2 regions of the Pseudoalteromonas sp. S3178 genome follow, and region 2 is predicted to be linked to the other one. Evidence: predicted binding sites of a transcription regulator. Region 2 holds the regulator's gene; the other holds the start of a gene.
The links. Region 2 encodes FliA, which starts transcription of late flagellar genes. Its sites were predicted from a motif close to CTAAAGNTNNNNNNNNNNNNGCCGATA; they were not measured.
Positions count from the first base shown of each region.

Region 1 (16,215 bases), on a different contig from region 2:
AGGATGGCGTGGTATACGCATAAGCCTTGATCATCCAGAGCTATTTTTAGATCAGCTTAAAGCGATGTTAAAAGCAAATATTGGCTTAGGCAATTTAAAGATTATGCTGCCAATGATCAGTGGCACCGATGAAGTAGATGAATCTTTGGCATTGTTTGAGCAAGCGTATTATGAGCTAAGTGAAAAGTACCCAGAGCAAAGTATAGAAAGACCTGATATTGGTATAATGCTTGAGGTGCCTTCTAGCGTATTTATGTTGCCTGAATGGTCAAAAAAAGTCGATTTTTGCTCAGTCGGTAGTAACGATTTAACGCAGTACCTATTAGCTGTAGATAGAGCTAATGCACGTGTTGCTGAGCTCTTTAATCCTTATCACCCAGGCGTACTAAGAGTGTTAAATAAAGTGGCTTGTGAGTGTGAGCAGTACGAATTGCCTTTTAGTTTATGTGGTGAACTTGGTGGCGACCCCGAAGGTGCGATTTTACTTATTGCAATGGGATACAGGCGCTTAAGTATGAACCTATCATCACTTAATAAAGTTAAGTGGGTGATCAGGCGCTTAAATGTGAGTGACATGGAGCAGCTACTTAACGAGTGCTTAACTCAATCTACCGCTAAGCAAGTATTGCGTTTAACACGAAACTTTATGATAGAGCATCAATTAGGCGATTTGTTTTACACGCCTAAATAGTATCAATCCGCAGATGCTATTGGCTTTATAATCCTTTAATATACACACATTAATAGGTATTTGAGATAACTATGTATGACTTAGGGCTGTTAGTGGCAAGCTGCGCACTACTAGGCTGCATTGTCGGTTTTTTAGCAGGATTATTAGGTATTGGTGGCGGTTTAATTATTGTCCCTGTGCTTAGTACGTTACTGTTATCGTTTGACGTTACATCTCCAAGTCACGTTTTAGTGATTGCTATAGCAACCTCACTTGCTTCTATTTTATTTACTTCAACCTCTTCAGCGTTAGCTCATCATAAAAATGATAATGTGCCGTGGGAAATAGCTCCTTGGGTTATGTCAGGCGTTGCGTTAGGGGCATTAATTAGTGGCTTTGCCGCAAGCCTCATTCCTGAGCAAATTTTACGAACTGTGTTCGCTATCAGCGTCGTGTTTATTGCAACAAGAATGGTGTTGTCGACCCGCAAAAAAGCAGTATTGGAGCAACCTTTACCAGCAGGCCCTATTTTGGGAGCTATATCGGCTCTAATGGGAGGCTTATCTGGTTTAATTGGCATTGGTGGTGGGGCGCTTATTGTTCCAATGCTTAATTATTTTTCGGTAGATATAAAAAAAGCCATAGGTTGCGCCGCTGCTTGCGGCATTGTTATCGCCTTATTTGGTTCTATTGGGTATATTAGTGCAGGTTGGCAAGTTACCGATTTAGAACATGGTTTTGCAGGGTTTGTTTATTTACCTGCGTTATTTGGGATTGTTATTACATCATGGTTTGTTGCGCCTATAGGCGCTAAAGCAACTCATTATTTACCTGTTAATACAATAAAGAAAGTTTTCGCGGTATTGCTTGTTGTTATCGCACTTAAAATGGTTTTTAGCTAAAGGTTTATTTTTTATGGCACTTGAGTTTCCTCAAATTGATCCAATAATTTTTTCTGTTGGGCCGCTAAGCGTACGTTGGTACGGGTTAATGTATTTAATTGGTTTTGCGTTTGCGATGTGGTTCGCTAATCGTCAAGCTGCAAAACCTAATTCAGGTTGGACAAAAGAGCAGGTAAGCGACTTACTATTTTATGGCATGCTAGGGGTAATTCTTGGTGGGCGTATTGGTTATGTATTGTTTTATCAGTTTAGTTACTTTATAGAAAACCCGCTTTATTTATTTAGAATAGATCAAGGTGGTATGTCTTTCCATGGCGGCACGCTGGGAGTTATAACAGCCGTAGCCGTTTTCTCGTGGACACGCAAAAAATCATTGCTTCAAGTTGGCGATTTTGTTGCTCCGCTTGTACCTGTTGGTTTACTAGCTGGAAGAATAGGTAACTTTATTAATGGCGAGCTGTGGGGTCGAGTGACCGATGTGCCTTGGGCTATGGTATTTCCTACAGGCGGGCCACTTGCGCGTCATCCATCACAATTATATGAAGCATTTTTTGAAGGCCTAGTACTCTTTTTAATCCTGCAATGGTTTATTAAAAAACCGCGTCCAGCGGGTAGTGTAGCGGGTGTATTTTTACTAGGTTATGGCGTATTTAGGTTCTGCATTGAGTACTTTCGCCAACCAGATGCGCAACTAGGGCTGTTTGCTGACTTTATTTCGATGGGGCAAATATTATCACTTCCTATGATTGTGGGTGGTTTAGGTTTATTAATTTGGGCATACAAACAACCACAACAAGTTAAAGCAGCTAAGGCATAATAAAACAGCATGAAACAATATTTAGAATTATGTCAGCGTATTGTTGACGAAGGCCAGTGGGTAGAAAATAAACGTACAGGAACGCGCTGTTTAACAGTTATAAACGCTGATTTAGAGTACGACGTAGCGAATAATAAGTTTCCTATGATCACCACGCGTAAAAGCTACTACAAAGCAGCGATTGCTGAGTTATTAGGGTATTTACGTGGTTACGATAGTGCAGAGCAGTTTCGTAATATTGGTTGTAAAACTTGGGATGCAAATGCTAACGACAACGGCGCATGGCTTAATAACCCTAACCGTAAAGGTGAAGACGACATGGGCCGCGTCTACGGCGTACAAGGCCGCGGATGGCAGCGACCAGATGGTTCAACGCTCGATCAGCTTGCTAAAGTTATTAATAACTTAAAAAATGGTATTGATGATAGAGGGGAAATCGTTACTTTTTATAACCCCGGCGAATTTGAGCTTGGTTGTTTGCGCCCATGTATGCACACGCATACTTTTTCCCTGCTTGGTGACACGCTATATTTAACATCGTATCAGCGCAGCTGTGATGTGCCACTGGGCTTGAATTTCAATCAAATTCAGTGTTTTGTTTTACTTGCATTGGTAGCTCAAATTACCGGCCATAAAGCAGGTAAGGCGTATCATAAAATTGCTAACGCCCATATTTACGAAAACCAACTAGAACTAATGCGAGACGTGCAATTAAAGCGCGAACCGTTCGAATCGCCTAAACTAGCAATTAACCCAAAAATAAAAACGTTAGAAGATATAGAAACGTGGGTAACGCGTGATGACTTTGAAGTAACGGGCTATCAAAGCCACGAACCGATTCAGTATCCATTTTCAGTATAAAAAGATTAAGGAAAACTAAAATGAAAGCAGTGATCCCAGTAGCGGGCTTAGGTACTCGTATGTTACCTGCCACAAAAGCAATCCCTAAAGAAATGCTACCAATAGTAGACCGTCCACTTATTCAATATGTAGTAAATGAAGCGGTAGCAGCAGGAATTAAAGAAATAGTACTTGTAACTCACTCAAGTAAAAATTCTATCGAAAACCATTTTGATACAAGCTTTGAACTAGAGGCCACATTAGAAAAACGTGTTAAGCGGCAATTACTTGCCGAAGTGCAGGCTATTTGCCCTAAAGACGTCACTATTATTCACGTACGCCAAGGTGAAGCTAAAGGCTTAGGCCACGCAATCAACTGTGCGGCGCCAATTATTGGTAACGAACCGTTTGTTGTAATTTTGCCAGATGTAATTATTGATGACGTAGAAAGCGACCTAAAAAAAGACAACCTAGCTGAAATGATTGCTCATTTTGAGCAAACAAAACACAGCCAAATAATGGTTGAGCCAGTGCCAATGGATGAAGTAGATAAGTTTGGTGTGGTTGATTTAGGCGATGTTGACTTACAGCAAGGGGAAAGCTCACCCATTACAAACATGGTAGAAAAACCGCCTGTTGATCAAGCTCCTTCTAACTTAGCTGTAGTAGGGCGTTATGTATTAAGTGAAAATATTTGGCCATTACTTGCTAAAACACCTCAAGGGGCAGGCAACGAAATTCAGCTAACAGATGCCATTGCAATGCTAATGGAGCATGAAAAAGTTGATGCTTATGCAATTAAAGGCCGTAGTCACGATTGTGGTAGTAAAATAGGTTACTTAAAAGCAACGATTGAATTTGCACTACGCCGCGATGAATTTGCAGGTGAACTCAAATCATTTATTAAAACACTAATTTAATTAGTTATTTTATTTAATACCTTAAGGCGCCTATTTGGCGCCTTTTTTTATACTTATTCATTAGAATAAATATGTATTAATAAGAAAGCTCAAAAACAGAAATGTTTTAGGGACATTACAGACAGATTGTAATTTATGTTGTAAAGTTTAAGTTAACTGGCATTAAATTTGTATTAAATAATGCTCTCAAGGAAGGGGTGGAGTATGCAATATTGTGTTTTATAAAACATAAAAAAGCATACGAAGAGCTAAGTTAATAGCTCAAAGCTTAATAAAGTTAAACGCTTTCTTGTGAGAATGTTTAACTGAAATGTAAGTGTAAAGGCACTACTTTCAGGACAACAAATACATGTTTATACATAAAAAAAATAACATTGGGCTATCACTTAGCTTGCTGATGCTTTTATTTGGCACAGCATGCAGTGTTACGCCTGAAATAAAAACAAGCAACACACCGCAAACTAACACACCAGACTACGTATCTATTACTGCCCTAGAGCTTGCTCAGCTAAAAGATGCCGCCATGCAATGGCAACAAGCCCGAGCGGGTATTGAGCGCATTTTAAAATTAGAAAAAGAAATAACTTATTTAGTAAACCATATAGACATTATAAACAGCAAAGCTATAGCCCAGTCTAACCAAGGCTATAGCAGTAAGTCAGTACGCTCGCCACGCAATGCCCGCAGTACGCAATCGCGCCCGCGACAGGTAAAGCAAAACTACAGCAATAAAAAGCAAGCTGTTAAATTAAATACACCTAAACATGTATTTGCATTACAGGTTGCCTCTGTTGATTCGCAAAACGGTGTAGCAAAAGCATGGAAAGAGCTAAATACCAAAGCAGCCCCATTATTTAGAGACAAAATACTGACAAATGTAGAAACCGCAAAAATAAATAACAAAACTTTTTACAGGCTAAAACTAGGCTCTTACCAAAACTTTAAAAATGCAAAAGCTGACTGTGACGTATTTAAGCTATATAAGCTTGATTGCATAGTAAGTAATTACACAGATAAGCCTATTAAGTTGTAACTAAATTTATTGAAAGTGGCGCATAATTTGCTTTGAGATGTTATCTAGGTTGTCTGAGTACTTTTAATGCGCTGTTTTAGGAATTTTCATTTAATACTAACTTTACTTATACCTTTTGGTCTTTATGGATGTACTAGTGCGACGATTAAACAAGAAAGCACGCAACATACCTTAATAACAGACAAACAGGTCAAAGAGTTCGTATCGCAGTGGCATATGCAGCAAGATAGCATCGCCAAATTAACTGCTATGGAAGCGGATTTACAGCTGCTAATTATGGCGTTATCTTCTCAAAGCGAATTGAGTGAAAACCCACCTTTATTAACCCAAAAAAAACCAGATATTACCTATAGCAACGAAGCTGTAAAACCTCTTGAACCTACTACAGTAAATTCTCTTTCTGAGGCTAAATTATCTACCCCTCAGAATTTAGATCTTAATTTAATAGATGAGTCTAAAATAGGGGCTCAACTCGGTTGGTATTTAAATCCTGATTTTGCGATTGCGAAAGTTACAAAGCTTAAGGCGTTTTATCCTAATGCATTTTCTCAATTTAGTTTTGCAGTGTTTGAGAACAAAAAAAGCAATATTACGTTGTATGGGTTACGTGTAGGACCGTTTAAAAGTAATGCTGAGGTAAGCATGTTTTGTTATTTAGTAAATCAATTAGATCAAGCGTGTGATATCGCTGCATTTATAGGAAAGCCAATATAATTGATAAACTAAGCCTTTTGAGCTTATATAGTATTAAAGTATTTGAATTAGAAGTCGATACTAATTACAGTTGGGCAAAATTTAATAAGGCCCATTTTCTCATAAGGATTTAGTATGAAGTTTTATTTATCTACACTAGCTGTAGTTACAGCGGTCAGTTCGTTTAGCTCGTTTGCAGCAACAGAATCATTTGAAGCAAAAGTAACGGTACAAAATGCGGTTGTTCTTACAAAAGATAACGATTTAAGTTTTGGTACTATTCGTGCTATTGCAGATCCAACAGGTGGCGAACAAGCTACACTTGTGGTTAATCCAGACCCTGACGCAAGCCCTGTTTCTACGCAGTCAAACCCCGTTAGTAATGCTGCAACTATTTCAGTAATAGAGGATGGTGAGGCTGCGGGTTTTAGTGTGTCTGATGTAGTACCTAATTCAATTTTAACTATTACTGATCCTGTAAATACCTTAATAGTGTCTTCTGCAGGACAGGGGGTAAATGAGCCTGACTTCACTGTCGATTCTTGGACATATTTTATAACAAGTGGAACAAATGCGGGGGCGCTTTATACGCAGGCAACTCCTAACTTACAAGCTGGAGCTGACGGCGCTGTATCATTTAATATAGGCGCAAAGTTGTCTACTTCGTCAAGTGTATCAAGTGTGGATTATCCTGATGGTGAGTATTCAGGTAGCTTCAATATTGAAGTGTCTTATTGATAAGTGCTTAAGCAAATAATGCGCTTTTTGTATGCTTCGCTATTGCTGATTTTTAGTAAGTCGGTCTATTGCGATAGCATACAGCAAGAGCCTCTCAATTTTGGCACTTTAGTTATTCCTCAAAATAATACCTTAAGCTCTATAACTATTAATCATGAAGGTGAAACTACTACATTTGGTAGTATTTATGTTTTAGCCGAGGGGAACCCCGCAGAGCTTTTGTTTACTGGCTTACCTCCTCTTACTCAAGTTTCGTTTAATAAAACAAGTGATTCAACATTGCAAAGCGAAGCGCTAGGATCGAATAGTGCTAAGTTTTCGGTGGTCCTAGTGGACTTACCTAGAACGCAAGCTAGCGATGAATTTGGAGAGCTTTTACTTAAAGTAGGTGGCCGTTTAATTACTACAGGGACAAGCCAAGGTTACTTAGATGGTAGCTTTATTACCGACACACAATTAGAAATTACGATTGATTACTAAAGGAAAAACATGTTTTATAAAGTTGTTGTGCTGCTTGCACTGAGTGTATGTACTATAGGGAAAAGTGCACATGCAAATTTACTTATTTCTCCAACTCGTATTAGTTTTGATGAGCGCCAAAGAACGGCTAAAGTTACCGTAATTAATACGGGTGATAAATATCAAACATATCGTGTTTTGTGGAGCGAAAAGCAAGCGCAGCCAACGGGCGGTTATATACAATTAGCAGAGCCTACTAATGAAAGTTTAAGTACAATGGCGCGGTTGTCACCAAAACAAATGCGTTTAGCCCCAGGTGAAAAGCAAACAGTAAAAATCGCAATACGTAAGCCTAAAAACTTAGTTTCTGGTGAGTACCGTTCTCACTTATTGTTTCAGGCCCTCCCAGGTGAAAATACTAATAAAACAAGCTCTATAAAAGTAAATATGATTATGAGTTATAGTATTCCTATTCTGTTACGTAAAGACATGCAACAACCTAATGTAGTCATTGAACAAGCTCAATTAGTTTTAAATAAAAGTAATAAATGCCCTCAGTTTTTACTAAATATAAACCGAGAGGGTAAGTTTAGTAGCTATGGAAAATTAAGTGCTTACTTTGTTGATGGTGATAATGAGCAAGTTAAAATTGCAGAAATTGGCAATTTAAGTATTTATCCCGAAGTAAACAACGCGTTCGTAACGCTTAGCTTATTTAGTGAAAAAAATTTAGATAAAACAGGCAAAGTTATTTTTAAATATGAAGGAAGTCAGGAGTATAAAGATCTTGAATTTGCACAATACACGCTTCCTTTAACATCACAATCACTTAATGTATTAACAGTGAATGAAGCTAAATAAATTATTGTGTGTAATATTTGTAGGCATTAGCGCTCTGCTTAGCACTTGTGCAAATGCCAACAAAGGTGCTTCGGTAGAGGATGCTTTAACAACAATACGCACAATTGAACTAAAGCTAACTAAATCCGTTGAGCTAAACGATTATAACGCCGCTAAAGAAAGTCCCCAGCAGCGTATAGCAACTGGGGAGTTATTAATACTCTCACTTCATTTAAACTCATACTATCTAGGTGAAGTTGCCGCTATTAAGAGCGCCCAAAGTGTGCATGTTAGTTTAAGTGACCTGTTTGATATATTACAATTTGCCATGAATGTAGATGTAAGCAATCGAACAGCTCAAGGCGTTGGAGCAAACCAACAACCACTTTCCTTTAATGCTGTTGTTACTCCGGCAGTATTTACTAGCTCTTCTCAAAGCTATTTTTTAGCAAAAAACCAAATTACTATTGAAGATGATATTTATGTAGATATTGAAAGCTTACATAGTGTTTTAAATCTAGAGTTTAATATTGATTACCCAGATTTAGAGCTATTTATTAGTTCAGAAATACCGCTTCCAGTTGAGTTACAAAGGTACAGGCAATCACGTAATTTTAAATCAGCTAATAAAAAGTCGCCACCAACGCTTCCCTGGAAAGCAAGCCCTTATCAGGCACTATCCTCCCCAGTGGCTGATTTACAGTTAAACTTTACCGCAAGCGATGATAAACATTCCACAAACTATTCCCTTTTAGGAACGCAGGATTTTGCTTATTTATCGGCTGAGTATTTTTTGGCAGGTCGAAGTACTGATTTACTAACCAATTCTAGGTTAACGTTTACAAAGCAAAATTTAGACAAAAACATAGAAAATGGCTTTATGCCAACAGAAATATCTTTTGGTGATGTAATAGCAACTCAAGTAGGTAATAACTATAACAGCCAGTATGCTCGTGGCATTAAAGTGTCTAATAATGTAACTAATAAAATAATAGTTAATAATCAAATTAATTTAAGTGGTGCTATCCAGCCTGGTTGGGATGTAGAGTTGTACCGTAATGAAATATTAATAGATCAGCAGCTGAGCCTCGCAGATGGTCGATATATTTTTGATGACATAGATTTATTATTTGGAGCTAATAACTTTGAGCTTATTTTTTATGGTCCCCAAGGGCAAGTTGAGCGCAAAAGTGACTATTACTTTGTAGATGGAAATCAGCTCAAAGAAGGGCAAGGCAACTATGAATTATCAGTTACTGAACAAGGTAAGCAGCTACTAAATAATAATGTTTTTAATTCACAAGAGCAGGGGTGGCAAGTTGCAGGGAGGTACGAACAAGGGCTTACTAATAACGTATCTGTTTACTCGGCAGCGTTCGGTAAAAAAAACTCAGATGATGATTTACTCAAATATGCTTTTGGTACCAATATAAGTGTGTTTGACCGGTTATTATTAAATGCAAACATTGAAAGAAATAATAAAAATGAACGAGAATTCGAATTTACAGCTCGAACTCAACTTGCCGAACAATCACTACTTTTTAGTACCTCTAACCGCACCGACGAACAACAGCAAGATTTTAACAGTTATCAAATAAATTTAGCTGGTGGGCTAATGAATAATATTTATGGGCGACTTTCTTATCAAAATAACTTTTTATATGACGATAGTGATACCAGAGGGCGTTTTAAACAAGTACGCAACCAATTAAATTATTCGTATTCGGGCTTTGCATTAAGTAACCAATTACTATGGCAACAAGATAATAGCTTCAAGAGCACATTTGGAACAACACGTTTTCAAAAACGCTTTGGTAGAACTTACACAAGGTTTGGTGTTGATTATAGGTTATCACCAGTAAGTGAAATTGTAAGTTATGAGGCAGAGTTTAGCCGTAACCTGAGCAGAGACTTACAAGCAGAACTTACTTTAACTGACTCACTCAGTAACAATATTCAATCGGCTGAATTAGGCCTCAACTGGCAAAGTGACAAATTAAGCTTAACAAGTAACGTAAATTACAATAGTAATGATGATTGGCGACTTGGCATTTACAGTCGTTTTAGTCTCGGGTTTGATGTAGAAAACAATACATATTTTATCTCTAAGCGCAGCTTAACTAACACGGGTAGCTTAATGCTAAGAGTATTTTTAGATCAAAACAATAACGGTATTATGGATGATGACGAGCGCGGGATCGCCGGCGTTAAAGTCAAAGGAGTTCATAATTACCGTCAAGCAATTACAGATGAACATGGTATTGCGCTATTAACTTCAATGCCTGCAAACCGAACGACAGACATAATACTTGATAGAGATAGCTTTGAAAATCCATTTATAATTCCCGCTAATGATGGCTTTTCTATAACGCCTCGAGCTGGTTTTGTAGAATACATGGACTTTGCATTAAATAATGCAAGTGAAGTGGAGGGGGTTGTTTATCAGCAAAAAGGTGATGATATTCAAGTTCAACCGTTTGCGAGTGTTTCACTGTTGAATAAAAAAGGTGAACAAATTGCGCAAGCTCAAGCTGCATATGATGGTTATTATTTATTTACAGATTTAAAACCTGGGCAATATAAAGCGGTTATAAATGATGAATATAAACAACGCAAGAAGCTAAAAAGCACCCAAAATGTCACTGTGTCATTGCCGCCAGAGGGTGATGTTGTAATGGGGGTTGATCTTACATTAAAAGCCCTTAGCGAAATAACAGGCGCTATTGCTAATGCGGGGAGTTTTAGCTCGTTAAACATATTAAAAATTTATTACCAATTGATAGCACCAAAAATAGAGCACAAAAAAGCTTTTTATATACATGATAAAGTTAAAAATAAGTTCATTTTAGCGTTAGGGTATGCAAAAGAAATTTCGCCAGATCTTATCTCTGTATGCAACGCAATAAAAGCGCAAGGGCTTAAGTGCACTGTGGAAAAACACAAAATACTCCATTAAAGGAATTAGGATGAAAAGGGCTAAAGTTATTTGTTTAATTAGTGCGGTATTATTAAGTTATGGCTGTGCTAGCAATAAGGTAATTGATGAGAATGAAAATACTAAAAATGAAAAAAGTTATATAAAAATAACGGCACAAGAACTTGATGAGCTAAAAAAGAGCTCTGAACAATGGCAAAATATGAAGCCCGAACTATCTCGTTTACTGCTTATTGAAGAAGACCTAAGCTTATTAATATCGCAATTAAATACTATTGCAAAGGTAAAGGAAGAAAATACCTCAGCATTAAAGCAAGAAAAAAAAGTGGTTGATAAAGAGCCTAAAACTAACAGATTTAACTCTAACGATAATAACAAAAGTGCTCCAAAGTTTGCTTTACAAGTGCTATCAATTACTCACAAAGAGCAATTAGCTTCTGCGTTTAAGCAGTTACAAAAAAAGATCCCCGCACTACTTGAATCTAATTACGTTATAAATGTTGAAACAATTAATGTTAAAGGCGTAATGTATAATCGTTTAAAGCTAGGTGCATATATAAGTAAAGAAAACGCGACAGCTGATTGTCAAAAACTAAAGAGCCAAAGTGTAAATTGTATAGTTAGTTATTATGTTGAACAGCCCTTCATATTAGATTAAATAAGTAGGCATAATAATTGCTTTATCCTCATTATGTTTTAAAGAGGACGGCAACTATGCGCCTTTTACTGCCTTTAGTATTGTTAAATTTAACAGCTTGTAACTTGGTTCCGCCTGAGGAGCCGAGCATACCGACTGACGCCCCTAAAGCGGCAATGGCACCTTATACTGTTAACGAGTACATGGTTAATTTAACCTCACAACTTAACCAAGTAAATGGGGCTTTAAATGCCAATGCGCGCATTGGTGTAAGTAGCTTTTATTACGCAGATGCATTAGATACAAAGCTAGTAACAGGGCAAGCATCGGGCTTGAGCTTGCAAATTCAAGAAAGCTTATTAACCCAGTTTACCCAGCTTGGCTATCATACAGTTGAGTACCGCCTCGGAAACAATCTAATTTTAGCGCAAAATGCAGACAGCATTTTAAGCCGCGACTTAAGTAAATTACGCAATCGCCAAAATATTGACTTAGTGCTCACCGGCACAGTGACTCGTCAGCAGCATGCCTATATTGTTAATGCTCGGCTCGTTAATATTGAAAACAAGCAAGTTTTGTCGGCGGGCAGTACAGAGATCCCTATAAATGTAATGTGGGGAAATGAAAAAATTCAGCAGCGTGACGGGTCTTTGTACCGCAGCGAATATTAATCAGGAGCACACCATGAGAAACCTATTAATTACCCTATGTTTGCCATTAGGCTTTGGCTGTACGCAAATGTTAGATTCGCTAAGCCCAGAGCCAAAACCAGTAGAGCAAGATAATTCAGCTCAGTTGGTATCTAACCAACGTACGGTAAATGCTCCAGAGACTAATACAGCGCTATTTCAATCTAACTTGAACCAGCAAAGTAACTACACTAAAAGCGCGCCTGCAAAGCGAAAAAATATAAATCATTATGTGCGCGGTATAATGCAAGACATGGTCGAAAACCTTCAATATGTGAACGACAAAACACCGCTTGCTGTATCTAGTTTTGTATTTTTAGATGACGACTATAGCGATGGTAGCTTACTTGGTAATCAAATAGCCGAAAGCTTTATGCATGAACTGCATAGCTTTGGTGTGCCGGTTATCGATTTTAAAACAACCGATTACATGCGTGTAACGCCCGATGGTGATTTTGTATTTAGCCGTGATTACTTGGAGCTAAACCAAGATCAAAACTTTAATTATGTATTAGCAGGTACGTTAGTAAGCCATCAAGGTGGCGTATTAGTAAATGCGCGTGTAGTGGGTATACAAAGCAAGGCAGTGGTAGGTAGTGCGCAAGGTTTTATTCCGCAATCAGTTGTTGATGCACTTAACAGTAGCTATCGCACTGATGGAATAATGCTAAAACAAGCTAGTAAGTGAGGCCAAAATGCATTTTAAATATTTAAATAGCGCAATAGGCTTAGCCACACTTTTAACCTTAGCCGGTTGCTCAATTATTCAAAATAACGAATCTGTAGAGGTTATTACGCCGGTTGATAATACCCCAAATTACGATTTGACCAGGATGCTACAGTCAGTACAGGCCGAGAAAATTTCAGAACCTCAAGATAGCAGTGCGTTTGTGCCTCTTAAACATCATAAAACGCTTGTTAATTACGTTGAACAAATGGCACTTGATTTAGTTGACACGCTTGAGTCTGAAGCACAAGATAACAACAGCATTAATATAGCGGTAACAACCATTGTAGATTTAGACGCATCGCTCAATAAAAGTAATCAATTAGGGAATCAAATAGCTGAGAGCTTTATTCATCAGCTGCAAAAATTTGGTTACGGTGTTGTTGACTTCAAAGCTATGAATTCTATTGATGTATCAAACCGAGGTGACTTTGTATTATCTCGCGATATAGAAAAACTGAGTGAAAGCAGCATGGCCAACTACGTATTAGCAGGCACTTTAATTTACCGTCCAAATGGCGTAGCAGTAAATACCCGCGTTATAAACGTGCACAGCAAGCATGTAGTTGCCACTAGTAGAAAACTCATCCCGCTTTATGTACTAAACAAAGAAGATATATATTTATCAAGCAATTAAGTTAATTTTAGCTTGATATGAAAAACAAGATGCCGTTATAATTTTGTAAGCTGTAAGCTCGATGTGGCCTCTTAGTTAAATGGATATAACGGCCCCCTCCTAAGGGGCAGTTGCAAGTTCGATTCTTGCAGGGGCTACCAATTAAATCAATAGGTTACAATTTCAATATCAGCTGTTGTCTTTCCTGTGTAGCACATATGTAGCGCTGCAAACTAAATTCACGCCAGTTAATTTGCTAATGAAAAATATTTTAAAAATTTATTTTCATACTTGATTCATCAACCTATTAAAGAGCTAAGTAGCTTTTTAATACTGATATTACTTCGATTTTTAATATTCATCTAAAAAGCACAGCTATCGGAGTTCAATAAAAGGAAACCTATTTGATTAAACTCCCTAGACAACTGTCTGATTACGCAGCTATTAGGTTACCAATTATTTCAGAATAATAATCGTCTTTAACTTGTTCGGATTTCCTGAAATACCTATCAATCATAGAGGATACAATCAAATCCTTCGGTAAAGATTTAACTCCCTCCAACTTTCCAATAATATAATTTACATTAGCTAGAGCTAAAGCTTCCTTTAATTTCCCATAAGAGAAAGTAATTGGACACTTATCCAAAGCTATACCTTGTAAGCTAACGGGTCTTGGTAATGAAGGCTTCTTCTTATTCAAGACTGTCTGAATTTGCGCCATATTTATAAGAGGTAATGACTTTCCGCTTATAAACCTTTCGCCTTTGCAATCGGTTATCAACCTTATTCCGCTAGACCTAAATAGTACTTCTAATTTTAACAATCTGAAGGCCTGCTTATAAAATTCGGCATATGACTTTTCAATAGCTTCGACGTACTCATTTTTTATTTTATTTGTAAATATCATTGATTTGATTTGTTCTTCTACCAACTCTTTCTGATATACGTCATTTTCCCAGCTATACCCCTTAGTATATAAAATGTGAGGGCATTGAACCTTATTGCCAATAAAATCATCTAAATCAGAGTCTCTGGCAACAGCAATATTACTAATCTTACCTTCAGAGAGCAGTTCGCAAATTTTATTTGTAGCTGTTTTAGAACCCAGTGCTCTGAACTCCACTTCTTTGTCGAAGCCATAAGTATTAAATATACCCGACCAAAACTTTATATCTACAGACGTTTCATTAAACTTACCTTTTAGTATATCGATAAATGGGTATGAAATTTCTCCACCTTCAGTAAAAACTATTATATCAACTCCGTGAAAGAGAGCCATGTTGGACAACCCTGAGTTAGTTCTGGTAAATGACATTAAAATAATTTCTCCATATCAAATACTCTATCGCCAAACCTACTAACAACATCTGGCGAGTGCGTAGCAAATATAATTTGAGCTCTAGGATTTAAATTCAATAGGTTATCAACAAGGCTTTCCTGCCATTTTACATGTAAAGATAATTCAGGTTCATCGGCTATGTATACACAAGCTTCATTTTGTTGTAGAAGCGCTTCTCCTAAAACAATTAATAATTGCTTTTCACCAGATGAAAGTAGTTTTAATGGTAAGTCTTTTCCTGATTGAGTTGTTATTTTTAGTTCGTTTCTTTCATCAATAGAAAATACTTTTCTTTGCATTAAGTCGTTGACTATACTTAGGAAGGTTTCTTTTGGTTTAAATATTTCTTTTCGTTTTTCAACAAGTATATTCCAGTCATCAATAATACTATCAATTCTATCGTTTAATATAATTGCAGCTACATCTATATTAGATAAACCATCACCTTCACTTACTTTTTTAGAAGCCTTAGTTAAAGTTGTAAAGTGGTTATCTACTCTTGATGTATATTTTTTCTCGTCTAATTTGAACTGAGAAAAGATAGCATTTAATGCCTCTTTCTCACTTTCAATATTTAATTCTGTATCTCTTCTAAATAAACTTCGCTGATGGGTTTTTCCTACTAGCATAGAAAGAAAAATTGCTTCTTGAAACTTTTCTAATAAACCAGAACCCTGCCGTCCTAATATTGAAAAGTACCTTACTAGTCGATTGGATAATTCATCAAGCTTTCTATCAACGGTCGACTCGAAAGATTTTCTATCACGCTCTTCACTGGGAGATGCCCTGTGGACTGATAACCAGCTGACGGAAGTGATTCTATTTAGGTGATCTATAATTGTTTTGCCGTAAACATTTCGCATTTCTCTAGATAGAACATGTCTTGGAAAATCACGAAATCTTATGTGTTCCTCGTATTCGTCTAGAGAGTATATTTCTGCTTTTTCGCTAGCGCTATTTTTTATTCTGTACTCAATCTCTCGAAATGGAACACCATTATTCTCTTTTTTTAAAACAATGACTTCGGGCTTTTTTCTACCGTTGGATTCTTTTAAAATTATTGATATCGAATCAAAGTCAATTTTATCAAGGACTGAAAAGTCAGCTTTCAAGGCTGCTACAATTAAATTAATTGCGGTAGTTTTACCAGAGCCATTTATCCCAATAAGGAAATTAACATCCTCATTAAAATTAAAAGTAAGATCTCTGTCTCCCCAAAATCCATTTATTGTGACCTTTTGAATAAAGTTCATCTTAAGTACGGTGTCCTTGATAAGTTCGATAACTATTTAAATGTACATTTCATTAAACTCAAAAATGCACAAGTGAAATACATTAATAACAAACTATTTCAATTATT
Region 1 is NZ_PNCW01000016.1:116,432-132,646, forward strand. It holds gene ptsP (phosphoenolpyruvate--protein phosphotransferase) at 1-691, shown strand, start outside; gene CWC11_RS04055 (sulfite exporter TauE/SafE family protein) at 763-1,572, shown strand; gene lgt (prolipoprotein diacylglyceryl transferase) at 1,586-2,389, shown strand; gene CWC11_RS04065 (thymidylate synthase) at 2,399-3,250, shown strand; gene galU (UTP--glucose-1-phosphate uridylyltransferase GalU) at 3,271-4,149, shown strand; gene CWC11_RS04075 (SPOR domain-containing protein) at 4,499-5,182, shown strand; gene CWC11_RS04080 (SPOR domain-containing protein) at 5,399-5,896, shown strand; gene CWC11_RS04085 (DUF4402 domain-containing protein) at 6,011-6,613, shown strand; gene CWC11_RS04090 (DUF4402 domain-containing protein) at 6,617-7,093, shown strand; gene CWC11_RS04095 (fimbrial biogenesis chaperone) at 7,103-7,933, shown strand; gene CWC11_RS04100 (MSCRAMM family adhesin SdrC) at 7,920-10,868, shown strand; gene CWC11_RS04105 (SPOR domain-containing protein) at 10,879-11,505, shown strand; gene CWC11_RS04110 (FlgO family outer membrane protein) at 11,562-12,155, shown strand; gene CWC11_RS04115 (FlgO family outer membrane protein) at 12,169-12,861, shown strand; gene CWC11_RS04120 (FlgO family outer membrane protein) at 12,869-13,537, shown strand; tRNA gene CWC11_RS04125 (tRNA-Arg) at 13,603-13,677, shown strand; gene CWC11_RS04130 (DUF4435 domain-containing protein) at 13,950-14,795, opposite strand; gene CWC11_RS04135 (AAA family ATPase) at 14,831-16,108, opposite strand.
Region 1: the regulator FliA is predicted to act here: its motif matches at 5,930-5,956, upstream of CWC11_RS04085 (DUF4402 domain-containing protein).

Region 2 (16,215 bases):
AGGTGTTGACACAAAAGACCCTGCATTTGGACTTGATGCTGTTTGGATTAAGCCCGATCAAAAAGATGAAGCTCAATCTCTTGGTTACACCGTTGTTGATTCAGCCACCGTTGTTGCGACGCATATAAGCCAATTACTTACAAATAGTGCTGCATTATTACTAGGACACGAAGAGGTTCAAAACCTACTTGATATGCTTGCTAAAAGCCACCCTCGCTTAGTTGAAGGGCTAGTGCCAGATGTATTGCCATTGACTGTAATTGTAAAAGTACTGCAAAATTTACTAAACGAAGGTGTCGCTATTCGCGATATGCGCTCAATTGTACAAACCCTTGTTGAATATGGCCCGCGAAGCCAAGACCCCGATGTTTTAACGGCTGCAGTGCGCATTTCACTGCGTAGATTGATTGTTCAAGACGCTGTGGGTATGTCGTCAGAAATCCCTGTCATAACCTTGGCGCCTGAGTTGGAACAGATGTTGCATCAGTCACTGCAAAATGCAGGCGACGAAGGTGCCGGTATAGAGCCAGGACTTGCAGAGCGACTTCAAGTGTCATTAACCGAAGCGCATCAAAACCAAGAAATGGCTGGCGAACCTTCGATATTGCTAACGTCAGGAATGTTACGCACTGTGTTATCTCGTTTTGTTAAGTACACAATACCTGGTTTAAGGGTGATGTCTTATCAAGAGGTACCAGATGAAAGACAGATCAAGATTGTAAGCTCGGTAGGCCAACAATAAGATTTTAACAGGGGTTAAACCATGAAAATTAAACGTTTTTTCGCTAAAGATATGCGCACAGCACTTAAAGAAGTTAAAGATGAGTTAGGTGTTGATGCGGTTATTATGTCAAATAAGAAGCTTGCTAACGGTGTTGAAATTGTAGCAGCGGTTGATTATGACAAGGCAGCCCCTAAAGTAGCTTCGCAGCCTCAAGCAGCTCAAAACACACGTGCTCAAGCCCCACAACAAAGTATGCATAATTTTGTAAAACCAGAGCCTCAGCGTGCTAAACCAGAGCCTCAAGCAAAAGTTGCAGACAGCTTACAAGCGTTATTAGAGCGCCAGTCTCCACGTCCTCGTTCTCCAGAGCTTGCTTCAATGTTTTCACAATCGGGTATTGATACTACCGACAACTACCAAGAGCCTGTCGCTAAAGCGCGTCCTACCAATAATATGTTTTCACGTGATGATGTAGCCCCGCAGCGTCCGCATACGCAAGCTGATAGCTTAGGTTTTGACGACTTAGACCGTGATTTTGATGATTTAGAAGCGCCTGTAAATTCTCGCCCACAAACTAAAAATAATGAAAGCGAAGAAATGACAAATATGCGTGAGGAAATGAATGCAATTCGTCAATTACTTGAACATCAAGTATCGAGTTTAATGCAACAAGATATGGCGCGTCGCGATCCAACACGTGCGTGTATGGTTGACCGTTTAGTCGGTATGGGTATAGATAAAGAAGTCGCTCAGCAAATGGCTTGTTTTGTGCCTGACGATGTATCTCGCCAACAAGGTTGGAAAGCATTATTAACTATGGTCGAAGATCAAATGCAAACAACTAACAACGAGATACTTCGCCAAGGTGGTGTTTATGCGTTAGTTGGCCCAACAGGCGTAGGTAAAACAACAACGGTTGCTAAACTTGCAGCGTTAGGCGCTCAAAAATATGGTGCTGATAAAGTCGCATTAATCACAACTGATACTTACAGAATTGGTGCTTATGAGCAGCTTGCCACATACGGACGAATCATTGGTTGTGGAGTTAAACAAGTAAAAGATGCTAATGAATTAGCTGAAGTTTTATATCATTTACGTAATAAGCGTCTAGTATTAATTGATACAGCAGGTATGAGCCAGCGAGACTTGCGTTTAACTGAGCAGTTAAATACATTGATGCGTAATCAACGCGTTGATATTCGTAGTTATTTAGTACTAAGTGCAACAGCACAAATTAATGTACTACAAGAAACCGTACGTCACTTTAAAAAAGTACAGTTAAGTGGTTGTATTTTCACCAAGTTAGACGAGTCTTTAAGTTTGGGTGAGATTATTAGTATTGCGATTCAAAATCGCCTTCCAATAGGGTATCTTACTAACGGGCAACGAGTACCAGAAGATATTCGAGTTGCAAATGCTGAGAAACTAGTTAAAAAGGCTGAGCAATTGTATTTAAAAAGAACAAAAGCACAACATTCAAGGCACCAAGCAGTGGCGCCAAGCACAGTAGGGATGTATGATTAACACAGTATTAGATCAAGCAAGCGGCCTGCGCAAAATGAGTCAAAACAATAACAACGGCGTAAAAGTTATCGCTGTAACTGGTGGTAAAGGTGGAGTAGGGAAAACAAATGTTTCTCTAAATACTGCTATTGCATTAGGGCAGCAAGGTAATCGAGTATTAGTGCTTGATGCCGACTTAGGCTTAGCAAATTGTGATGTGATGCTTGGTTTGCGCGTAGAGCGCAACTTGTCACATGTTTTATCTGGCGAATGTGAGCTGGATGAAATTTTAGTTGAAGGCCCTGCAGGAATAAAAATTGTACCTGCTACGTCGGGTTCGCAAAGTATGGTCGAACTGTCGCCTTCAGAGCATGCCGGCTTAATTCGTGCCTTTAGTGAACTCAACACTGAATTTGATATTTTAATTGTAGATACTGCCGCCGGTATTTCTGACATGGTGCTGAGTTTTTCTCGCGCTGCACAAGATGTCATGGTTGTTGTTTGTGATGAGCCAACATCAATAACTGATGCATATGCATTAATTAAAGTATTAAGCCGTGAGCATGGTGTTTATAAATTTAAAATTGTTGCAAATATGGTCCGCAGTATGCGAGAAGGCCAAGAGTTATTTGCAAAGTTATCTAAAGTAACCGATCGTTTTTTAGATATTTCAATGGAGCTTGTTGCCACCGTTCCATATGATGAAAATATGCGTAAATCAACGCGTCGTCAAAAAGTAATTGTAGAACTCTTTCCGAATTCGCCAGCAGCCCTTGCATTTAAAACGCTGGCAACAAAAGCAGTTAAATGGCCAATACCAAACCAACCATCTGGGCATTTAGAGTTTTTCATTGAAAAACTAGTAAACGGCTAATTATGACAACATTGGTGAATAGAGCTATGGGATATCAAACAACACAAAACTTAAATGTGATTGTTGAAAAGCATGCATCGCTTGTAAAAAAAGTGGCATGCCATCTAATTGCTAGATTACCGCCAAGTGTTCAACTTGATGATTTAATTCAATCAGGAATGATAGGTTTAATTGAAGCTTCAAAAAACTTTGATGCAACCAAAGGCGCAAGTTTTGAAACCTTCGCAGGTATAAGAATACGTGGAGCTATGCTCGATGAAATGCGCCGTGGTGATTGGGCCCCTCGCTCAGTACACCGTAAAAGTAGACAAGTAGCTGAGGCCATCACGGAGCTTGAAAGCAGCTTAAATCGTGAACCATCAGATACTGAAGTTGCTGAAAAACTTGAAATTTCGTTAAATGAGTACCATCATATTTTAAATGATGTTAACGCAAGTAAAGTATTAGGTATTGAGGATCTTGGAGTTGATGAAGATGTTATCACTCCGGTAGGGCAAGATTTATCACTAGACAAACCTTTTAATAATGTTAAAAATGAACGGTTTAATGAGTCTTTGCTTAGTGCAATTAAGTCATTACCAGAGCGTGATGCAATGGTACTTTCTTTGTACTATAACGATGAAATGAATTTAAAAGAAATAGGACATATACTCGATGTAAGTGAATCGCGTGTAAGTCAAATACATGGTCAGGCGATGATTAAGCTTAAAGCTAAAATCAATGACTGGATAAATTAGTAGTAAGTAAACTAAGGTTAAAACCTCACTGGAGGATGTTTTGGATAAAAACATGAAAATTCTTGTTGTTGATGATTTTTCAACGATGAGACGTATTATTAAAAATCTGTTACGTGACTTAGGCTTCACTAACGTTCAAGAAGCTGATGACGGTTCTACAGCTTTGCCTATGTTACAAAATCAAGTATTTGATTTTGTGGTTACAGATTGGAACATGCCGGGAATGCAAGGTATTGACCTTTTAAGAGCGATTCGTGCAGATGATAAGCTAAAGCATATCCCTGTACTAATGGTGACAGCTGAAGCTAAAAAAGAACAAATAATTGCAGCAGCTCAAGCTGGTGTTAATGGTTATATTGTTAAGCCTTTTACGGCTGGAACATTAAAAACTAAATTAGAAAAAGTATTTGAACGTTTAGGTTAATGATGGGGGAGAGGCTTATGTCAGCACCTGCTGCGCCTCAAATAACTTTAGAACAAGCTCGACAACTCGTCGTTTTTTTAGAAAACGGTGAGCAAGAGAAAGCCAATCAGTTAATTTTAGAAACCGCTTCACAAGAGCAATCTGAATTATTTGCTGAAGTTGGAAAGTTAACCCGTCAATTGCACGAAGCGCTTAAAAGCTTTGAACTTGATACACGTTTAACTGACTTAACTACTGACGCTATTCCTGATGCTAAAAAGCGGCTTAATTATGTTATGGAAATGACAGAAAATGCAGCTAATAAAACAATGGATGCCGTTGAAGCAAGTTTGCCTATTGCTCAGCAATTAGCAGATGAAATATCTCATATTAAACCGACTTGGGATCGCTTAATGAGTCGCGAAATTGAGTTAGGTGAGTTTAAGACGCTGTGTCATAGCATCGATAAGTTTATGAACAACTCTCATCATAAAACCGATGAGTTACAGAGCTTAATGACCAACGTGTTAATGGCTCAAGACTATCAGGATCTAACCGGACAGGTCATTCGTCGTGTTATAGAACTTGTAAGAGAAGTTGAAGAGAGCTTACTCCATCTTTTAACAGCCTTTGCTGCACAAGATGACAGCACAGCTGAAATAATAGAACAACAAAAAACAGAAGAACCAGTTGCCACACAAACTTTAGCAGGTCCTGAAGGCCCTATTATTGATAAAGATTCACGTAATGATGTTGTATCTGATCAAGATGAAGTCGATGATCTTTTATCAAGTTTGGGCTTCTAAGAGGAGAGTAACTGCATGAGCTTTGAAGTCGATGAAGATATTTTACAAGACTTTCTGGTAGAAGCTGGAGAAATCCTAGAGCTTTTATCTGAACAGTTAGTTGAGCTGGAAAATAACCCAGAAGATACCGAACTACTAAATGCTATATTTAGAGGTTTTCATACCGTAAAAGGTGGTGCCGGCTTTTTAGCAATGACGGAGCTTGTTGATGCGTGTCATGGTGCAGAAAACGTATTCGATTTACTGCGTCAAGGAGTGCGAACTGTCAACTCTGAGTTGATGGATGTTATATTACAAGCCCTCGACACCATTAACGAAATGTTTGCGACTATTCAAAATAGAGACAAACCTGAACCTGCAGACCCCCAGTTACTCGAAACTCTTCACATACTTGGTTTACCGCCGACAGAGGCTGAACTAGCCGGTGCAGCATCCCAAAATGAACCAGATCAACCTCAAGCTGAGTCTGTAGAAGCGAATGATATAGACGAAGAAGACCCATTTGCTTTTGATGAATTATTTAGTGGTGCACCTAGCGCAGCTGATGCACAAATAGATGAAATTACCGAAGACGAATTTGAAAACCTGCTTGATGAACTTCATGGTAAAGGACAAGGTCCTATTGCTGAAGAAGCAACAGCAAGCGGTGCTGATTTTAGCGGCGATATAACAGATGATGAATTCGATAGTTTATTAGATGAATTGCATGGTGTTGGTAGTTTTGGTGCTGTAGCAAACTCAGAACCAGAAAAAAGTAACACTGCACAAGCTCCTGTTGAACAAGCTAAAGCAACACCAAACGATGTGAGTTCATCGTCAGATGATGAAATTAGTGATGATGAGTTTGAAGCGCTTCTTGATGAGCTTCATGGTAAAGGGACTGCTCCTAAATCGATAGAAAGCGCACCAGCTGCAAAACAACCTGAGCCTGTTTCACCGCCAGCTGCAAAACAGCCTGAGCCGGTAAAAAAAGCGGAACCAGCTAAAGCCCCTGCACCAAAACCAGTTGACAAAGCACCTGAAAAGCCTGCAGCAAAAGCACCTCCTGCACCTAAAAAGGCAGCACCACCGCCAGCTGAAACTACAGTACGTGTAGATACTAAACGTCTTGATCAAATTATGAATATGGTGGGTGAGCTAGTACTTGTTCGAAATCGCTTAGTGAGTCTTGCCACTAACTCTGATAGCGAGGCCATGGGTAAAGCAATATCTAATCTTGATGTAGTAACTGCTGATATTCAAGGTGCGGTTATGCAAACACGAATGCAGCCAATCAAAAAGGTTTTTGGCCGTTTCCCTCGTGTTGTTCGTGATTTAGCGCGTAGTTTAAATAAAGATATAAATCTACAACTTGTTGGTGAAGAAACTGATTTAGATAAAAACTTAGTTGAAGCGCTTGCCGATCCTCTTGTGCATTTAGTTCGTAATTCAGTCGATCATGGAATTGAAATGCCAGCCGCCCGTGAAGCCGCAGGCAAACCACGAACAGGTAATGTAACGTTATCTGCATCGCAAGAAGGCGATCATATTTTGTTAACCATTAAAGATGATGGTGCAGGTATGGACGCTGAGAAACTCAAAAAAATAGCGATTAGTAAAGGCGTTCTCGATCATGACCAAGCGAGTCGACTTTCTGACACTGAAGCTTATAACCTAATTTTTGCTCCAGGTTTTTCTACCAAAGAAGAAATTTCAGATATTTCTGGCCGTGGTGTAGGGATGGACGTAGTAAAAACTAAAATCACTCAATTGAATGGTTCGGTTAGCATACAGTCTGAGCTAGGTGTAGGCACTATTTTAGAAATAAAAGTTCCTCTAACTTTAGCTATTTTACCTACTCTAATGGTTATTGTTGGGGCACAAACATTTGCCTTACCACTGGCTGGGGTAAGTGAGATATTCCATTTAGATTTAACTAAGACAAATGTTGTTGATGGTCAATTAACAATTATTGTGCGTAAAAAAGCGATTCCGTTATTTTATCTAGAGCATTGGCTAGTTAAAGGTGCAGACCGCTCTCAGCGAAAAGCCCAAGGACATGTTGTTATTGTTCAAATTGGAACGCAGCAAGTTGGTTTTGTTGTCGATTCATTAATAGGCCAAGAGGAAGTGGTAATTAAGCCGCTTGATGCATTGCTTCAAGGCACGCCAGGTATGGCAGGCGCTACAATTACCTCTGATGGTGGTATTGCACTTATTCTTGATGTTCCAAGCATGTTAAAACATTACGCAGGCTAATAATAATGCAGGTATGTAGTAAATACTTACCTGCGCATAAACTTAATAAGAGAGCTAAATGGCCGTTAAAGTTTTAGTTGTTGATGATTCAAGCTTTTTTCGCCGTAGAGTAAGCGAAATACTTGAACAAGATAGCGACATACACGTTATAGGTTTTGCTGTAAATGGCAGAGAAGCTGTAGAAAAAACAGCGCAGCTACGCCCTGACATGATCACTATGGATGTAGAAATGCCCGTGCTTGATGGCATTAGTGCTGTGAAAGAAATAATGGCGAGTAATCCAACGCCGATATTAATGTTTTCGTCGCTAACACGTGATGGTGCAACAGCAACATTAGATGCACTAGATGCTGGAGCAATGGATTTTTTACCAAAAAAATTCGAAGATATTGCGCGTAATAACGAAGATGCTATTAAGTTACTACAAACAAAAGTAAAAGAAATAGGAAGAAGGCGGGCGCCAAGAGCGTTTAAGCCAATCACTACAAGTAAACCAGTAGAAAGAGCAACGTCTGTACGCTCTAGTTTTTCAGGGGCTAGCACTGTAAAGCAGCCTGATAGAAGCTTTCAACGTACTGAGCCTGCAAAAGCTCACTCAAATAATGCGTCAATACGAGCAAGTGGTAAACACTACCAACTTGTTGCAATAGGTACATCAACAGGGGGACCTGTTGCACTACAAACTATTTTAACTCAGTTACCTGCAAATTTTCCTCACCCAATTTTACTTATTCAACACATGCCTGCTGCGTTCACGCCAGCATTTGCTGCACGTCTAAATGGATTGTGCCAAATTAAAGTAAAAGAAGCTCAGCAAGGGGATCGTTTACAACCTGGAACGGCTTACTTAGCGCCAGGTGGGCAACAAATGATGGTTGAAGGGCGCGGCTCAAATAGAACATTGCGTGTATTTGAAGATAATAGCGAACGCATAAGTTACAAACCTAGTGTAGATGTTACTTTTGCCAGTGCAGCAAAGGCTTACCAAGGTGATGTGTTGGCAATTGTTTTAACTGGCATGGGCGCTGATGGGCGTGATGGTGCGCGGATGCTCAAGCAAACTGGTGCCACAATTTGGGCTCAAGATGAAAAAAGCTGCGTAGTGTATGGTATGCCACAAGCGATCGCAAACGCAGGACTTGCAAGTGAAAATTTAGCACTTGATGATGTTGCTATGAGAATTAAAAGAGAGACTGGGTGTGGATAAGCTCTCAATACTTGGGTTAGTCGTCGCGCTTGGTGCAATAGCTATTGGTTATTCTTTAGAGGGTGGCGTTGTTTCAGCTCTTTTTAATGGGCCTGCATTAATTATTGTTTTAGGCGGCACTATTGGCGCGGTTATGTTACAAACCTCTGCCAGTACATTTAAAAAAATGCTGAATATGAGTAGCTGGGTTTTTGTTGCTCCTCACTATGATATTGACGAAGCAATAGAGCAAGTCAAGCGCTGGTCCCATAAAGCTCGACAAGAAGGTTACTTAGCGCTTGAAAACGAAGCACTAACTCACTCAGACGCTTATGCTGCAAAAGGTTTAAGCTTACTGATTGATGGCTGTTCAGAGCAAAAGCTGCGCGACACACTCGAAATTGATTTACTACTTGAACGTGATCGCTTATTAGAAGCTGCTCGTGTTTATGAAGCCATGGGAGGTTACAGTCCTACCATTGGGATTTTAGGAGCTGTGCTTGGATTAATTCAGGCAATGTCTTTTATTACTGACCCACAAATGTTGGGCGCAGGTGTGGCAACTGCTTTTATAGCGACAATTTACGGAGTTGGACTCGCTAATTTACTGTTTTTACCAATGGCAAATAAGCTTAAACAGCGAGTTGAGCAAAAAATGCTATACCATGAAATGCTTGCTGAAGGTGTGATTGCTATAAGCGTTGGCGAAAGCCCTATGAATATAGAATTAAAGCTTGAGGCTTATCGTGTTGAGCGCCCTAATTTAGTGGATGCGTAACTATGCTGCGTAGGCGCCTTCGTCATTCAGCCGCTAAAGACCAACACACAGAGCGTTGGCTTGTGTCGTATGCTGATTACATGACTATAATGTTTGCCTTTTTTGTAGTGCTATACGCTATTGCTATTAATAAAGAAGAAAGCTTTCAGGTTTTATCTGACTCACTTGAACATGTTTTTGATAAGTCTGCACGCCAATTTTCGCAGCAAGGTGAAGGTGTTAACGGCAATGGAATTTTGACCGATAGAGTGACGCCAGAGCAAGAAGTTCTTTATGGTGAAAGTATTCAAAAGCAAGAGCAAGGCCCTGAGCTTCTTGATGGCCAAAGTGATACAAGTAATATTCAACAAAAGTATTTAGGCAAACCCCTTGATAGCCTTTTAGTTAAATTACAGTCAGCACTAATTGATGAAATTCGTGATGGCGAGGCTAGCTTAGAGCTTAACCAAGATTGGTTGATTATAGAGCTTAGTTCTGGAATGTTGTTTTCAAGTGGAAGCTCAGTTGCCCACTCAAGAGCAAAGCAAGTAGTTAAAATAGTTAAAGATATTATTGCTCCTGTAGATAACTATGTACGAGTGCGCGGTTATACTGACGATGAAACTATTCGTAATGAAATTTTTCGCTCTAACTGGGAGCTATCGGTTGCTAGAGCTACCAGTATTTTAGTGGAGCTCGAGGCGTTAGGTATTAACTCGGCAAGAATGGCTATAGAGGGATATGGTCAATACTCTCCGTTTGCAGATAACAGTACCGCCGCAGGGCGAGCTGAAAATCGTAAAGTTGTAATTGCACTTTCTAAGTATGGCCTACCGCCTAAAAAAGAAGTTAAAAAAGGTGAGCAAGAAAGTGAGCCTGAAGCGGTAGAGCACGAAGTCGAGCTACCTTCGGACGACGATACTATCAAAATAATTCGATTGCCTCATGGTGGTATTCGCATAACCACACGCAATGAACAGTAATTAGGACAAAATGTGAAGATTTGGACTGTCGCAAATCAAAAGGGAGGGGTTGGAAAAACAACCACTGCTGTTAGCCTTGCTGGTATTTTAGCTTTGCAGGGTAAACGTGTGCTGCTTATAGATACCGATCCTCATGCATCACTCACATATTACTTTGGTATAGACTCTGAAGACTTAGAAGTCAGCGTGTACGATATTTTTGCACGTGGTACGAGTATGCAAAGCGAAGAAATACTTCAAGCATTATGTCCATCAACTCTCGAAAATCTAGATATTTTACCCGCAACTATGGCCATCGCCACGCTTGATAGAAGTATGGGTAATAAAACGGGAATGGGACTAATATTAAAAAAAGCGCTTGCAAAAATCAGTGAACATTACGACTATGCCATTTTAGACTGTCCTCCTGTTTTAGGTGTGTTGATGGTTAACGCTTTAGCCGCCAGTGAGCGTATTTTAGTTCCCGTACAAACTGAATTTTTAGCGCTTAAAGGGCTCGATAGAATGATGCGCACAATGGAATTAATGCAAACCTCTCAGGCGAAAGATTATCAATATACTATAATTCCTACTATGTATGACAAGCGTACTAAAGCATCGTTAGAGGCATATAAAACATTACAAAATACATACACTAATAAAGTATGGCCAGGTGTTATTCCGGTGGATACTAAGTTTAGAGATGCAAGCTTAGCGCAAAAAGTGCCAATAGAATTTTGTCCCCGCTCGCGTGGTGTATATGCATATAAAGCGCTATTGGAGTATTTAATTGAACAAGGTTAATGAATGAGTAAGCAATTATTTGCTAATGAAAAAGTAATGAAACAATACCTAGGGGCTTTGCTTTGTGAAGACGAGCCTGTAGATAGCCTTGAGCCAGTAGCAAAGTTACTCGAGCAGCTCCCAGATGGCACACAGCCTGAGCAAGTTCATTTAAAACCTAAAGAGCAATTAAAAGCAGCAGAAAAAGTATTCGATCAAGATTTACTCGCTTCAGATGTAGAGCCAATATCTGATACCGAAAATGTTAGTGAGGTTGCTAATAACGACAATGTAGAAGCAACCACTACCGCACTTGAAAGCACTGAGCCGCAGCTTTCAATTGATGGTAAGGCTGATTATTTTGAAGGTGAGTTTCAGGCGTTATTTTTTGAAGTGGCAGGGCTCACACTTGCTGTGCCATTAAAGGCATTAGGTGGTATTCATCAATTAGGTGAAGTAAATCATTTGTTTGGTAAACCTAAGTGGTTTAAAGGTGTCATGCTTAACCGAGAGGAAAAACTCAACGTTGTTGATACCGCTCGTTGGGTAATGCCAGAAAAGTACGATGAAAAATTAGAAGCGTCATTAGATTATCAATATTTAATTACACTAGGCGATAGTCAGTGGGGCTTATTAGCTGAAAAGCTGATAAATAACATTACATTGAGTAAAGAAGATGTAAAATGGCGTACCAACCAAAGCAAGCGTCCATGGCTTGCGGGCGTTATAAAAGAAAAAATGTGTGCTTTAATTGATGTAGACAACTTAAATATATTATTAGAGAAAGGCTTAGACAGCCGTCAGTAGTAATGACCATTACGGGGTAATAGCATGAATCAAGATAAATTACTGTCAGCAAATAAAAATGCAGATAATAATGATGAAATTTTACAGTGGGTTACGTTTAAGCTTGAGGAAGAAACCTACGGCGTAAATGTAATGCAAGTACAAGAAATACTTCGTTATACAGAAATAGCTCCAGTACCTGGAGCGCCTTCTTATGTTATTGGTATTATTAACCTTCGCGGTAACGTGGTAACGGTTATTGATACTCGCTCTCGTTTTGGCTTACCAGCAGCTGATACTACTGATAATTCTCGAATTTTGATTATTGAAGCAGAAGAGCAAGTCATTGGTATTTTAGCCGATAGCGTATCTGAAGTTGTTTATCTGCGAAGTTCTGAAATAGACAGTGCTCCTAATGTGGGTACTGAAGAAAGTGCTAAGTTTATTCAAGGTGTTTGTAATCGCGATAATGAATTACTTATATTAGTTGATTTAAATAAACTACTTAGTGATGATGAATGGGATGAGTTAAGCGATATATAAGCTTTACCAAATAAATTATGCTGTTACTTAGTATAGCTATATCGGCGCTAGCGGTAGGTCTTATATCGCTGGCGTTAATTATTGCATTAAAAAATAAACACACTGCAGAAATTGATTCCATTTCTCAGCAACTTAAAGAATCATCTGAGCAAACTCATATTTTAAGAAGTGAAGTGTCAGAGTTAAGAACCGGATTGCTGAGTATTGGTAAGCGAGTGCTTGAAGTTGAACAACAAAACCAAGACTTAATACAGCAACAAGCGGCTCAAAAGTACGATGATCCCGATGCCAAGATCTACTCTCGTGCTGTGAAAATGGTTGAACTCGGGGCTGATTTAGATGAAGTTATACGCGAATGCGAATTACCAAGAGCTGAAGCTGAATTACTTTTTTCACTACATAAACAAAAAGGCGCATAGCGCCTTTTTAACACACACATATACTACTTTCTAAAAACTATATCTAACACCAAACATTGCCACTACAGGGTCTAGCTCTACCGTTGAGGTAAGTGCTTTTGCACCATTAGCGTATACCGTTGCATCAGTATCAATATCCATAAGCGATACCATGGCGTGCAAGCCCCAGTTTTTATCAATTTTATAGTTAGCGCCTACTTGAGCTACAAAGCCAAAAGAATCATCTAATTTTACTTCTACATCATCTGTGCCCAGTGTTGTTTTAAGGGCTTGCGATGGCTGTTCGTCAAAAAATGCAGTGTAGTTTATACCCACACCTACAAAAGGTCTTAGCGCATAACTAGTATCTAAAAAGTGGTATTGAGCGACAAGTGAAGGTGGTAATTGTTTTATATCGGCAATTTTATTACCAGCCAAACCACCAGCGCCGTTTACATCATGAGAAAATGGTGTAGCTGCTATAAGTTCTAGCACCCATTTGTCGTTAAATGCGTAATCGATAGTAATACCTAATTGTGTATCTGAATCGCCTTTAAGACCCAGTGTTGGCGCCTCGTTAATTGCTGAGCTGCTGTTGTCAGGGTTAACGTTAATAGCGCCAACATTTACGCTAAAGTTAGCGTGTGCAGCAGGAGAGAGTGCTAGTAAAGAAGTAAGTAATGCAATGCTAATTTGAGTTTTCATGCTGTTCTCCGAGAACGACTTTTTAATTGCCACTATTATTGACGAATAAAAAATTTAAAAACCTGTTCTAGATCAAAGTTTCAAAAATGTTTGAACCTTGTGCAGCACTTTATTGATTTAGATTAATTTTAGCGTTATTCGTTAATCGCAAATATTGACATTTTATTTTGCTCATCGTCACAAGAATGTATTAGGGCTGACATAGGGGAGTCATAAAACCACGTTTTAATAAAAGCTTCTTAGGCTACATAGTATATTTAATATGTTTTTAGCGGCGCTTGAATCACAGATAAAACACACAGATAGTAAAGTTGATGTTGTAGAGTACCTACAGACGCTCATTCGCTTTAAATCAGTAACACCTGAGCAAGCGGGTGCAATAGATTGGCTAATTAAGCAATTAACAGAGTTAGGCTTTAATTATGAAAAATTTACTATAAATGGCGTAACAAACTTAATAGCAAGTATTAAATTTAAAGAGGGTCCGAGCATTGCTTTCTCTGGCCATATTGATGTTGTACCAGCAACAGGTGACGCGTGGTTAAGCCCTCCTTTTGAAGGTAAAATAGTAGATGGTGCTATTTTTGGCAGAGGCGCTGCTGATATGAAGGGCGGTGTAGCGGCGATGTTAAGCGCTACAAAAAATTTAATTAATAGTAAGTCTGCAAGAGCAGGCACACTTTATTGGCTTATTACGTCTGATGAAGAAGGTGAAGCTGAGTTTGGTTCTTTAGAAATAGCAAATAGGCTAACTAGGCGAGGCATTGTATTAGACGGTTGTATTGTAGGAGAGCCTACAAGCTCAATACAAGTTGGCGATACAATTAAAAACGGACGCCGTGGCGCGCTCTCTGCGCGTATAACCGTAAGAGGTAAGGCTGGGCATGTCGCGTATCCTCAAAATACACTTAATGCCGCGCATTTGGGCGCAAAAATAGTAAATTCGTTAAGTGAGCAAGTTTGGCTTCTAGATGAAGCAAGTTCTAAAACAACACTGCAAGTAACCGGTATAAATATAAATAACGTGGTTGATAATTTAGTACCTTGTGAGTGCGAAATCACATTTAATGTACGCTATAGTCACGGTTATAACAGTACGGCTGTTAAAGCATTATTACTAAATACATTAAATGAGTTTTTAGAAAAAATATCTATCACATGGGAGCGTCCATGCGAGCCGTATTACACCAGCGCTAATAATAACGGGTGCTTAATAGCGCAAGTAGAGGAAGCCATTTATGAGCAAACAGGCAGTTACCCTCTTTTAAGTACCAGCGGTGGCACATCAGATGGGCGTTTTTTTTCAAATAACCACACCCAAGTAATAGAGTGTGGTGTACTAAATAAAACGATTCACCAAACTAACGAGCACGTTTCAATTAATGATTTAATTAAGATTAAGGGTATTTATACTAATCTATTATCGCGTATTTTTATAAACGAAAACTAACAGCGAGCACATGCTCGCAGTTAAGTTAATGCTTATTAACCTAGGTAACGCTTCGCTTTGTTATCTTTCACGTTTTGCATATCCACGAGTACTAGTCCATCGATACAATTATTAAAATCGGGATCGATACTAAAGCTTAAAAATTTTACCCCGCCAGGCTTACAAAGCTCAGTATATTGTTTAAATAAAGTAGGTACTTGCACACTCATATTTGCAAGAACGTGTTTAAGCTCAACAAAGTCTTCTTTTACGTCGTTACCGCTAAAAACAGTATTACATTGTATGAGCTCTTGCTCGCTAGGCTTAAACTCATTATTAGGGCTTGCAAGCGCTTCATCAGTTTTATAATAGTGTTGGTAATAATAAACTAACATGGCTTTTGCTTGATCGGGTAACGTATTTGGAACGCTTACAGCGCCAAATAAATAACGGTATTGCGGATAGTTTTTTACAAAAGCACCAATCCCATACCACAGATAATCTAAGCTTTTTCGCCCCCAATATTTAGGTTGTACAAAGCTTCTGCCTAACTCTATACCTTGTTCTAAATAAGGTTTCATAGCATCGGTATAGCTAAATAAGCTGTCGGTGTATAAACCTTCTCTGCCATGTTTATCTATAATGTCTTTTGCACATGCAAGCCTATAAGCACCTACAAGCTCTAATTGGGTGGGATCCCAAAGTACCAAATGTTGATAGTCCATATCATATTTATCTATGTCGCGGCGTTTACCACTTCCTTCACCCACGGCTCTAAAAGCAATTTCTCTAAGGCGCCCAAGCTCTCTAAAAATAGGTGAACTACCTGTATATTGGTATAGGTAGATATGCATACCATCTAGGGTTTTCCCCAGTAACTTACATTGTTCTATGGCTTTTTTAAGCTCTTTTCTGCATTCAGGCACTGCAATAGGAGTTTGTGTTTTTAGTGGTAATGTTTTTTTAGTGGTAAGGCGATATAGCTGCTTGCGAATTAGGTTTACAATCTCTTTGTCTTTTAAGTTTTCTATTAAATATGACTCTGGAGGGATTGAGGCACCTATTTCAAACTCTAATGATTTTTGACGTTGCTTAAACATTTCTTTTACTAATAGCAAGCTAGCCAAAGGCTTGTAAATCATCGAAGTGCCATAAAACAGAGGACTGTTCTTAGCTTTAATATAAATAGGTAGAATAGGGCTGTTAGCTTTTTTTGCCATGCGTAAAAAGCCACTATTCCATTTGCAGTCCTTTATACCGGTTGGCCCTAAACGAGATACTTCACCAGCAGGAAAGATGAGCAGGGCTCCCTCGCTTTTTAAATGATTTTGTATATTGTTTAGCTCTTGTTTATTACTCATCCCAGATAAGTTATCTACAG
Region 2 is NZ_PNCW01000012.1:37,012-53,226, reverse strand. It holds gene flhA (flagellar biosynthesis protein FlhA) at 1-742, shown strand, start outside; gene flhF (flagellar biosynthesis GTPase FlhF) at 764-2,248, shown strand; gene CWC11_RS02730 (MinD/ParA family ATP-binding protein) at 2,241-3,101, shown strand; gene CWC11_RS02725 (RNA polymerase sigma factor FliA) at 3,128-3,838, shown strand; gene cheY (chemotaxis response regulator CheY) at 3,879-4,262, shown strand; gene CWC11_RS02715 (protein phosphatase CheZ) at 4,280-5,047, shown strand; gene CWC11_RS02710 (chemotaxis protein CheA) at 5,063-7,285, shown strand; gene CWC11_RS02705 (protein-glutamate methylesterase/protein-glutamine glutaminase) at 7,344-8,492, shown strand; gene CWC11_RS02700 (flagellar motor protein) at 8,485-9,249, shown strand; gene CWC11_RS02695 (flagellar motor protein MotB) at 9,252-10,211, shown strand; gene CWC11_RS02690 (ParA family protein) at 10,224-10,994, shown strand; gene CWC11_RS02685 (chemotaxis protein CheW) at 10,998-11,780, shown strand; gene CWC11_RS02680 (chemotaxis protein CheW) at 11,805-12,302, shown strand; gene CWC11_RS02675 (DUF2802 domain-containing protein) at 12,320-12,721, shown strand; gene CWC11_RS02670 (OmpW/AlkL family protein) at 12,752-13,405, opposite strand; gene dapE (succinyl-diaminopimelate desuccinylase) at 13,668-14,855, shown strand; gene olsF (bifunctional ornithine lipid synthase OlsF) at 14,891-16,215, opposite strand, start outside.